DNA from 4 places in the Vibrio sp. R10-SG3-ISO10 genome. Region 1 is predicted to be linked to each of the others. Evidence: predicted binding sites of a transcription regulator. Region 1 holds the regulator's gene; each other region holds the start of a gene.

Region 1 (2,207 bases):
CAAGAGAGCTTCATTCGTCAGCACCTTCTAAGTTGGACACCTAAGTTTTCGGCTAAGTGTCAAACGCTCGATGAATTCGGTTTTTACTCTGCGATCGCTTCTCTCACTGTGGCGTTCTTGGAGTTGGACTGCACATATTTAATCGGCGAATAGAGTCTGACAATGTGAACTGGCACAGGTCAGTTTGACGAAATATGTTTGCCCTAAGTCGGATTGCGGTCTAAAATCGTGACCGCAAACGATAAAAATGAACTATTCAAATACAAACCGCTAAATAAGAGCGGTTTTTGTGTTTCTGATACTTTCTGCCAACTTATTCTAAACTGAATATATTCTCGTGGCAGTCATCGACAGGACAAAATTTATGGCCACTATTAAAGACGTTGCTCGCCTTGCTGGTGTTTCAACAACCACTGTGTCTCACGTGATTAACAAGACACGCTTTGTTGCCGAAGCGACACAAGAAAAAGTGATGGAAGCGGTAACCGAGCTTAACTATGCACCGAGTGCCGTTGCTCGTAGTCTTAAGTGCAACACTACTCGTACAATCGGTATGTTAGTGACGCAATCGACTAACCTATTTTTCTCAGAAGTTATCGACGGCGTAGAAAGCTACTGCTACCGCCAAGGTTACACCTTGATTCTGTGTAATACCGGCGGCATCTATGAGAAGCAACGCGACTACATTCGCATGCTGGCTGAAAAGCGTGTAGATGGCATCCTAGTGATGTGTTCAGATCTGACTGAAGAGCTGAGCGAAATGCTCGACCGCCACAAAGACATTCCAAAAGTAGTAATGGACTGGGGTCCAGAGAGTTCTCAAGCCGATAAGATCATCGATAACTCTGAAGAAGGCGGCTATCTAGCGACAAAATATCTGATCGAGCGCGGTCATACTGACATTGCTTGTTTAAGTGGTCACTTCGAGAAAGCGGCGTGTGTTGAGCGTATTAGTGGCTTTAAGCGCGCAATGGCTGAAGCTGATTTATCAGTAAACGAAGATTGGATTCTTGAAGGCAACTTCGAATGTGATACGGCGGTACTGGCTGCGGATAAAATTGTGGCGATGGATAAAAAGCCAACAGCCGTGTTCTGTTTTAATGACACGATGGCGCTTGGCTTAATGAGCCGTCTACAACAGAAAGGCATTCAAATACCTCAAGACATCTCAGTAATCGGCTACGATAATATTGAACTAGCAGAGTACTTCTCTCCACCTCTAACAACAGTGCACCAACCAAAACGTCGCGTTGGTAAGAATGCCTTCGAAATTCTTCTTGAGCGCATTAAAGATAAAGAGCACGAAAAACGTGTGTTCGAGATGCACCCAGAAATTGTCGAGCGCAATACCGTTCGTAATCTAAATAAATAACCTTAAGTCAGACGCTTAGCTGGTAGTCGTACTATTGGCTAGGCGTATATCTCCCCTCTATTTATTGAACCAACATCACATTTATCCGATACAAACGTGATGTTCTGCGCAGATTTTATTTATTCTTAATGTGTTCGATTAATGCCACGAACAGGGCAAACCATTTCGAAAGGATGGGACGCAAAGCCTCCGGCCTTAAACAATTTATTGTCTGGTAGCGGGGTTGCCGATGGCGAATATGCAAACTGTCATACCGCTTTTACTTGCACTCGTATGACACCTTACTGACAATGTCTCTGCATAATTTTGCTAATCTCTCGGACCTGCATTGGTGGCGTATACTTATACACCGAGAAAACACAGCATGGATAAACCAATACTAAAAGACTCAATGCGTTTATTTGAGCAGTTAGGACATATTAAGTCTCGCTCAATGTTTGGTGGCTTTGGCATTTTTGCTGATGACACTATGTTCGCACTTGTCGTCAACGATAAACTACACGTACGCGCGGACGCGGCTCTCGCTAAACAGTTCAGGTCTCAAGGGCTAGAACCCTATGTTTACAAAAAACGCGGATTCCCCGTCGTGACGAAGTATTTTGCGCTTTGTGATGATTGGGCAGCTGACGCAAATAAAACCTTAAAGATTGCGAACGTCGCCTTAAAAGCAGCAAATCAAGAGAAGCAATGCCAATCGCAAGCGAAACCCAATCGTTTGAAAGATCTGCCTAACTTGCGGCTAGCGACTGAGCGCATGCTCAAGAAAGCTGGTATAGATTCGGTAGAGAATCTGGAACAAGTGGGAGCCGTACATGCGTTTAAAGCCATTCAGACT
Region 2 (2,207 bases), on a different contig from region 1:
TCGATGTTGCCAACTCTTCTAACAATTACAGTAGCAGCAAATAGGCTAAGAAAATGGCTGACAAGGCGTAAATCACCGGGTGAACCTGCTTACCCTTACCGGCAACAACCATAGTGAAGGCATAGCTGATAAAGCCCATCGCCATACCATTGGCTGGCGAGAAGCTCAGTACAGTGAACATAATGGTAAAGAATGAAGCAATGCGAGACTCTTTCTTCTCCCAATCAATCTGGCCTAAGCGACCAATCATGTAGATGCCTACCACGACCATAGCCGGAGCAACCATAGCTGCAGAGAAAATAGAGAACAGAGGGTACAAAAACAGTGAAACAAGGAACAAGCCTGAAACCACTACCGCCGCTAGACCTGTTTTCGCACCTTGCGAAGAGGCGATACCAGACTCAGAGAACGCAGTAATCGAGGTTGTACCAAGAACCGAACCAATCACAGTTCCTCCAGCATCCGCAACTAGGGCTGAACGAGCGTTAGGTACTTTGCCATCTTTGTCGATAATACCTGCATCACGGCCAACACCCACTATCGTGCTCATGCCATCAAAGAAATCGACAATCAGGAAGATAACCACAACAAACAGCAGATCGAACATCTTGTCTGCAGTCAGGCCAGAGAAATCAAACACAGCACCAAACGTACTCGCCATACTTGGCGGTGCCGTCACGATTTGCTCAGGAATTGGGGCATTGCTTGTTCCCATCACCATATCAGCGATAACGGTTAACAGAATCGCACTGACAAATGAGATAAAAGTCGCCAGCTTGATGTCACGAACCATACAGCCCAAGGCAATAAAAATACTGATGTAGGCAATGATGACTTGAGGGTCAGTGATATTACCCATACCGACCAAAACAAACTTGTTCTCAACAATGATGCCCGCGTTCTTTAAACCTAAAAAAGCGATAAACAGACCAAGCGATACCGTAATGGCGTTCTTCAGATCGTTGGGAATCGACTCTATCAGAGCTTTACGAATATTGGTCAGGGAGAGAAGCAGATAGAGCACACCTGATAAAAAGATGCCAAATAAGGCTTCATTCCATACCAAAGCGACCGAGCCGCTGAGTAGCATCCCTTTAAAGAAACCATTCATACTCATGCCTGGCGCAAGCATAACTGGGTAATTACCCCAAACACCCATAATGAAAGTCGCGATAGCCGCAGCCAGTGCTGTTGCGGTAAACACAGCGCCTTTGTCCATACCTGGTATGCCGCCCAAAATGGCTGGATTAACCGCCAAAATGTAGCTCATTGCCAAAAAGGTAATAAAGCCAGCGTATAGCTCGGTACCTAAGGTTGTTTTACGCTCAGCAATTTTAAATACTGAATTCAGCACACCAGACTGACTCTGGGCTTTTAGAGTTGATTCGAGACTCACAATGAAACCTTTACAAGTGGGGTAAACAGTAAACGGGTTCAATGCTGCAAAAAGAGATGGCGCATAAGCTACTGTAGTCACTAAGGTAGGCTCAGTGGTAGAAACGTCCAATCCATTTTATTAGACATATACAGCATTTAATCGTTTGCGCGGATTGTAAAGATCTCGAATAAAAACTCAATAGCTTTGTGAGACTTTGGCAAACGTTTGCTTGGTACTATTTTCTAGAAAGCACCGCAAGAGTAACAATCATTATTGAACATAAAACCGAACAGGTACCGTCCAAGTTAACGTCTCACCATCGACTTCCTTTGGTGGAGAAGGCAAAGGCATCGCTCTAAATACCAAATCCAGTGCTTCTCTATCTAGAGATTCTGTACCACTACTGCGAATCAACTCTACCCCTAAAACTTTGCCAGCCCGGTCCATGGTAAAAGTAATGAGTGGCACTCCTTGTTTACGTAGTCTCTTGGCACGCCTCGGGTATTGCTTATGCCGTTCAAGATGCAATACGAGCTGTTGTTTCCAATCTAAGCGCACTTGCCTTAAGTGCTGACTGAAAGCCCCAGCGACCCCTTGCAGTTTCTCTTGCCGATTTTCCACTTCAACCTTAGGTGCGCTTTGTTCAACTTGAGCAACGGAAGCGGGTTTAGAAACAGTCGGTTTTGCTGGAGGTACTTGCTTAACTTTTGCCGGAACTTGTCTAACGCTAGACGTACTTTCACTCGGTTCAACGTTCTGAGATTTGGCCAATTCAGAGTCAAGCTTGGACTCTTTGACAAAGATAGGTGGTGGCTCGGAGGCAAGCTCC
Region 3 (2,207 bases), 250 kb from region 1:
AAAGGCCGTAACGCCGATGAGTTCCGCCATGCGCCAAACTCGAAGAAAGGCCGCAATAGTGGTAACAACTCAAGCGACTCGAAAGCCAAGCCAAATAAAGGTAAGACTTTCTATAAGCCAGCAAGTGACAAATCACAGCGCCCTGCAAAACCACGCTCTGGCGGCACTTTGAGTTTGAAGAAATAGAGAGAAGCGAGAAGCGAGAAGCGAGAAGCGAGAAGCGAGAAGCGAGAAGCGAGAAGCGAGAGATATTGAAGGGTTGGCACACTGTGCCAACCCTTTTCTTTTATATCCAGACAATTAGATCCTAAGAAAAATATCACTGCCCGCAATTTTAAAACCACTTACCAAGAACACATCTCGAAGGGCGCAGCCCGATCTCGCAGCGGAGCGCTCTCAAGGACGAAGTCCGCTCTTAAACAAAAAGAGGAGCCGATAGGCTCCTCTTTTAATTCACTTAGCTTCTTCAGATTATACTGTACCGAAGATCTTATCGCCTGCGTCGCCAAGACCAGGAACGATGTAGCCTTTATCGTTTAGTTTCTCATCGATAGCAGCAGTGAATAGCTCAACATCTGGGTGAGCTTTCTCAAGCGCTTCAATACCTTCTGGAGCGGCAACAAGTACTAGCACCTTGATTGATTTACAGCCCTTCTCTTTCAGCAGATCAATAGTAGCGATCATTGAGCCGCCAGTCGCTAGCATTGGGTCAACAACAAGCGCAATACGCTCGTCCATGTTAGACGCTAACTTGTTGAAGTATGGTACTGGCTCAAGCGTCTCTTCGTCACGGTAGATTCCAACAACACTGATACGTGCACTTGGCATGTGCTCAAGAACGCCATCCATCATACCAAGACCTGCACGCAGGATTGGCACAACCGTTACCTTCTTACCTTTAATTTGGTCAACTTCAACTGGACCATTCCAACCTTCAATGGTTACTTTTTCTGTTTCAAAGTCTGCAGTCGCTTCGTAAGTAAGCAGGCTACCAACTTCTGTAGCTAGCTCGCGAAAGCGCTTAGTGCTGATGTCACCTTCTCTCATTAGACCAAGTTTGTGCTTAACAAGAGGGTGTTTTACTTCAACAACTTTCATTTCCATCTCCGGCTTATGTGGTGATTTTTAAACAAACCTTCAGATTATAAACGATTTCGTTCTCAATTTCTTGTTCTAAGACAAAAGAAAAAACTTGCGCAAACGTTTGCTATCTGTGTTTATCCACTGGTAGAATAGCGCCGTTTTCATATCCAACTTTAAACCAGAGGACTTCCCTGTGAGTGCTGATAACACTTCTCTTAGCTACAAAGACGCTGGCGTTGACATCGATGCAGGCAATGCGCTTGTTGACCGTATTAAAGGTGCAGTAAAACGCACACGTCGCCCAGAGGTAATGGGTGGTATTGGTGGTTTTGGCGCACTTTGCGAACTGCCAACTAAATACAAACAGCCAGTTCTCGTTTCAGGTACAGACGGCGTTGGTACTAAACTGCGCTTAGCTCTGGATATGAAAAAGCACGACACTATAGGTGTTGATCTTGTTGCTATGTGTGTCAACGATCTAATCGTACAAGGCGCTGAACCATTGTTCTTCTTAGATTACTACGCAACAGGCAAACTCGATGTTGATACTGCTGCTGATGTAGTATCTGGTATCGCAGACGGTTGTGTACAAGCAGGTTGTGCGCTAATCGGTGGTGAAACGGCTGAAATGCCAGGCATGTACGAAGGCGAAGACTACGACGTTGCTGGCTTCTGTGTCGGTGTTGTTGAAAAAGAAGACGTAATCGACGGCACTAAAGTTGCCGCTGGTGATGCACTTATCGCTGTAGGTTCAAGCGGTCCACACTCAAACGGTTACTCGTTGATCCGTAAGATTCTTGAAGTATCTGGCGCAGACAAAAACGAAGAGCTAGAAGGCCGCACTATTGGTGAGCACCTACTAGAACCAACAAAAATTTACATCAAATCAGCACTTAAGATGATTGAGAAGCACGATATCCATGCAATCTCTCACATCACAGGTGGTGGTTTCTGGGAAAACATCCCACGCGTTCTTCCACAAGGCACTAAAGCCGTTGTTGATGGAAACAGCTGGGAATGGCCTGTTATCTTCAAATGGCTACAAGAAAAAGGCAACGTAACCACTCACGAAATGTACCGCACATTTAACTGTGGTGTTGGCCTTGTTATTGCTCTACCAAAAG
Region 4 (2,207 bases), on a different contig from region 1:
ATTGCGCCAACAGATGTCGCAGTCGAGTCAGCAAGTAGCGCTTTGCTTAGACGAGGAAGTTTGCCATCTTCTTTAATCAGGTTCGCTTTTGTCGCAACACCCACCAAAGTACCTGCAGTATCAAACAGATCGACAAATAGGAAAGCGAACACAACCGAGATCATTCCGACTTCGAAGACGTCAGCAATGTTCATTTGCATAAAGGTCGGAGCAACACTTGGCGGCGTTGACATAATTCCGCCCCATTGAACGTCACCGACGATCAAACCCAATGCCGTAATCGCGAGAATCGCAATCATTACCGCACCACGTACACCACGGTAAACCAAGCCAATAGTTAGGAAGAAACCTAATGCCGCTAATGCAGGTTGCAGGCCTGTGATATGACCAAGACCAACTAATGTGGCAGGGTTATCAACCACAATACCTGAGTTTTGTAGGCCAATAAACGCAAGGAACAAACCGATACCTGCTGAGATACCCGTACGCAGTGACATAGGAATCGAGTTAATGATCCACTCACGAACCTTGAAAATACTCAAAGCCATGAAGATGATACCGGAAACAAAAACAGCACCTAAAGCGACTTGCCATGAGTGGCCCATACCGAGAACAACGCCATAGGTAAAGAAGGCGTTAAGTCCCATACCAGGTGCAAGTGCAATTGGGTAGTTGGCAACGAAACCCATGATGAAACAGCCAATTGCCGCCGCAAGACAGGTTGCAACAAATACAGCGCCTTTATCCATACCAGCGTCTGCAAGCATCGCAGGGTTGACAAAGATGATGTAAGCCATCGTCAAGAAGGTGGTCACACCTGCAATGATCTCAGTTTTAACGTTTGTGCCGTTTTCACTGAGCTTGAACAGTTTTTCGAACATAATCGAATCCTAAAAGGGTAAAAAGTAAACGGTTGCGTAATCGATTGGCACGAATTATAAAGTCATCAAATAGTAAATTCCAGATAGAATTAAGACTCTAATCAATATTTGTACTGTTCATTACCGATTTCAAACAAAACACAAGTGATGAAACAAAGGAAAAAACTTTATATTTCATACATTAATTTCCTTTATGAATTAAATTTCAAAAAGGTGTTTTTTTATACCATGTCATAAACTTTCAACGGCATTTAGGATATTTATGCTTATCACAATATGTGTTTATGCGAATAAAACAGAGAGATATGAATTAGCGGTGGGAAACCATAGAGTTTGTGGGCAAATTTTGAGCGCACTTTTGCTTAGATAAAAAAACGCCACTCAATTTGAGTGGCGGTTGAATCATGTCAGCGATAAAAGCTGTAAAAAAATTCCAATAATAGGGGTGAACAAACTGTTCGAGAGTCACAAGCTAGGGTTTAGTAACCGAAGCTTGTTGGGTAAGTAAAGCTGCCTGTGTAAACAGAGTTGTTTAGCCAGAATGCTGCACTTGGTAAACCTTTCATAACTATCACCTTCTAAATCAATTAAAACAGATTACAAATATTGATTTCTCGGTTCCTTGGAGGCGACAAATCGGACTCATCCTTTGAGCATTTTCTCTTCGCTTTCGAAGTTGGTTATAAATATACCCCAAAGAAATTTAATTACAAGCATAAAAGTGATAAGAGTCACAAAAAGTTCAAAAACTGACTTAGATCAAATGAAATTTGTAATTTAATTACAGATGTATCAATTTATTGTTTGGGTTTAGTACAAACGTCACCTCATCATTAACACACCCCGTGTCAATTAGAATCTACAATTTGTGATTACATCGAAACATTTGCTTGCCGCTTTTACTACACCCTTTAGTCAGGGAGTGCTATTCTGTGCTCCTCTACCCAATAGGTCAGATTTAGGTTTTTGTGCCAGATGAATAGCAAAAATCAAACACATAATCTGGCATTATTCTTTTTAAGGAGTCATCCGTGTCTGAATTCCATTCTGAAATCAGCAGCTTATCACCTGCTCCACTTTGGCAATTTTTCGATAAGATCTGTTCTATCCCTCACCCTTCAAAACACGAAGAAGCCCTAGCACAATACATCGTTGATTGGGCTAAAGAGCAAGGCTTAGATGTTCGCCGCGATCCTACGGGCAACGTTTTCATTAAAAAGCCTGCTACAGCGGGCATGGAAAATAAGAAAGGTGTCGTACTGCAAGCACACATCGATATGGTGCCACAGAAGAATGAAGACACAGATCATGACTTCACAAAAGATC

Evidence for each region. The regulator PurR, encoded in region 1, represses purine synthesis genes. The targets are predictions, from matches to a motif close to TNANGNAAACGTTTNCNTNA.
Region 2: a site for PurR is predicted at 1,592-1,611, ahead of AC6R16_RS21200 (NCS2 family permease). Genes of this name have one in related genera too.
Region 3: a site for PurR is predicted at 1,193-1,212, ahead of purM (phosphoribosylformylglycinamidine cyclo-ligase). Genes of this name have one in related genera too.
Region 4: a site for PurR is predicted at 902-921, ahead of AC6R16_RS06485 (NCS2 family permease). Genes of this name have one in related genera too.

Annotation. Positions count from the first base shown of each region.
Region 1 is NZ_JCBDHG010000020.1:321,362-323,568, reverse strand. It holds gene torD (molecular chaperone TorD) at 1-153, shown strand, start outside; gene purR (HTH-type transcriptional repressor PurR) at 365-1,372, shown strand; cyclic di-GMP riboswitch class I at 1,517-1,603, shown strand; gene AC6R16_RS11470 (TfoX/Sxy family DNA transformation protein) at 1,737-2,207, shown strand, end outside.
Region 2 is NZ_JCBDHG010000025.1:62,123-64,329, reverse strand. It holds gene AC6R16_RS21200 (NCS2 family permease) at 26-1,396, opposite strand; purine riboswitch at 1,451-1,550, opposite strand; gene AC6R16_RS21195 (TonB family protein) at 1,649-2,207, opposite strand, start outside.
Region 3 is NZ_JCBDHG010000020.1:73,222-75,428, reverse strand. It holds gene rluF (23S rRNA pseudouridine(2604) synthase RluF) at 1-186, shown strand, start outside; gene upp (uracil phosphoribosyltransferase) at 472-1,098, opposite strand; gene purM (phosphoribosylformylglycinamidine cyclo-ligase) at 1,277-2,207, shown strand, end outside.
Region 4 is NZ_JCBDHG010000012.1:208,158-210,364, forward strand. It holds gene AC6R16_RS06485 (NCS2 family permease) at 1-881, opposite strand, end outside; gene vcdP (small protein VcdP) at 1,361-1,447, opposite strand; gene AC6R16_RS06495 (aminoacyl-histidine dipeptidase) at 1,913-2,207, shown strand, end outside.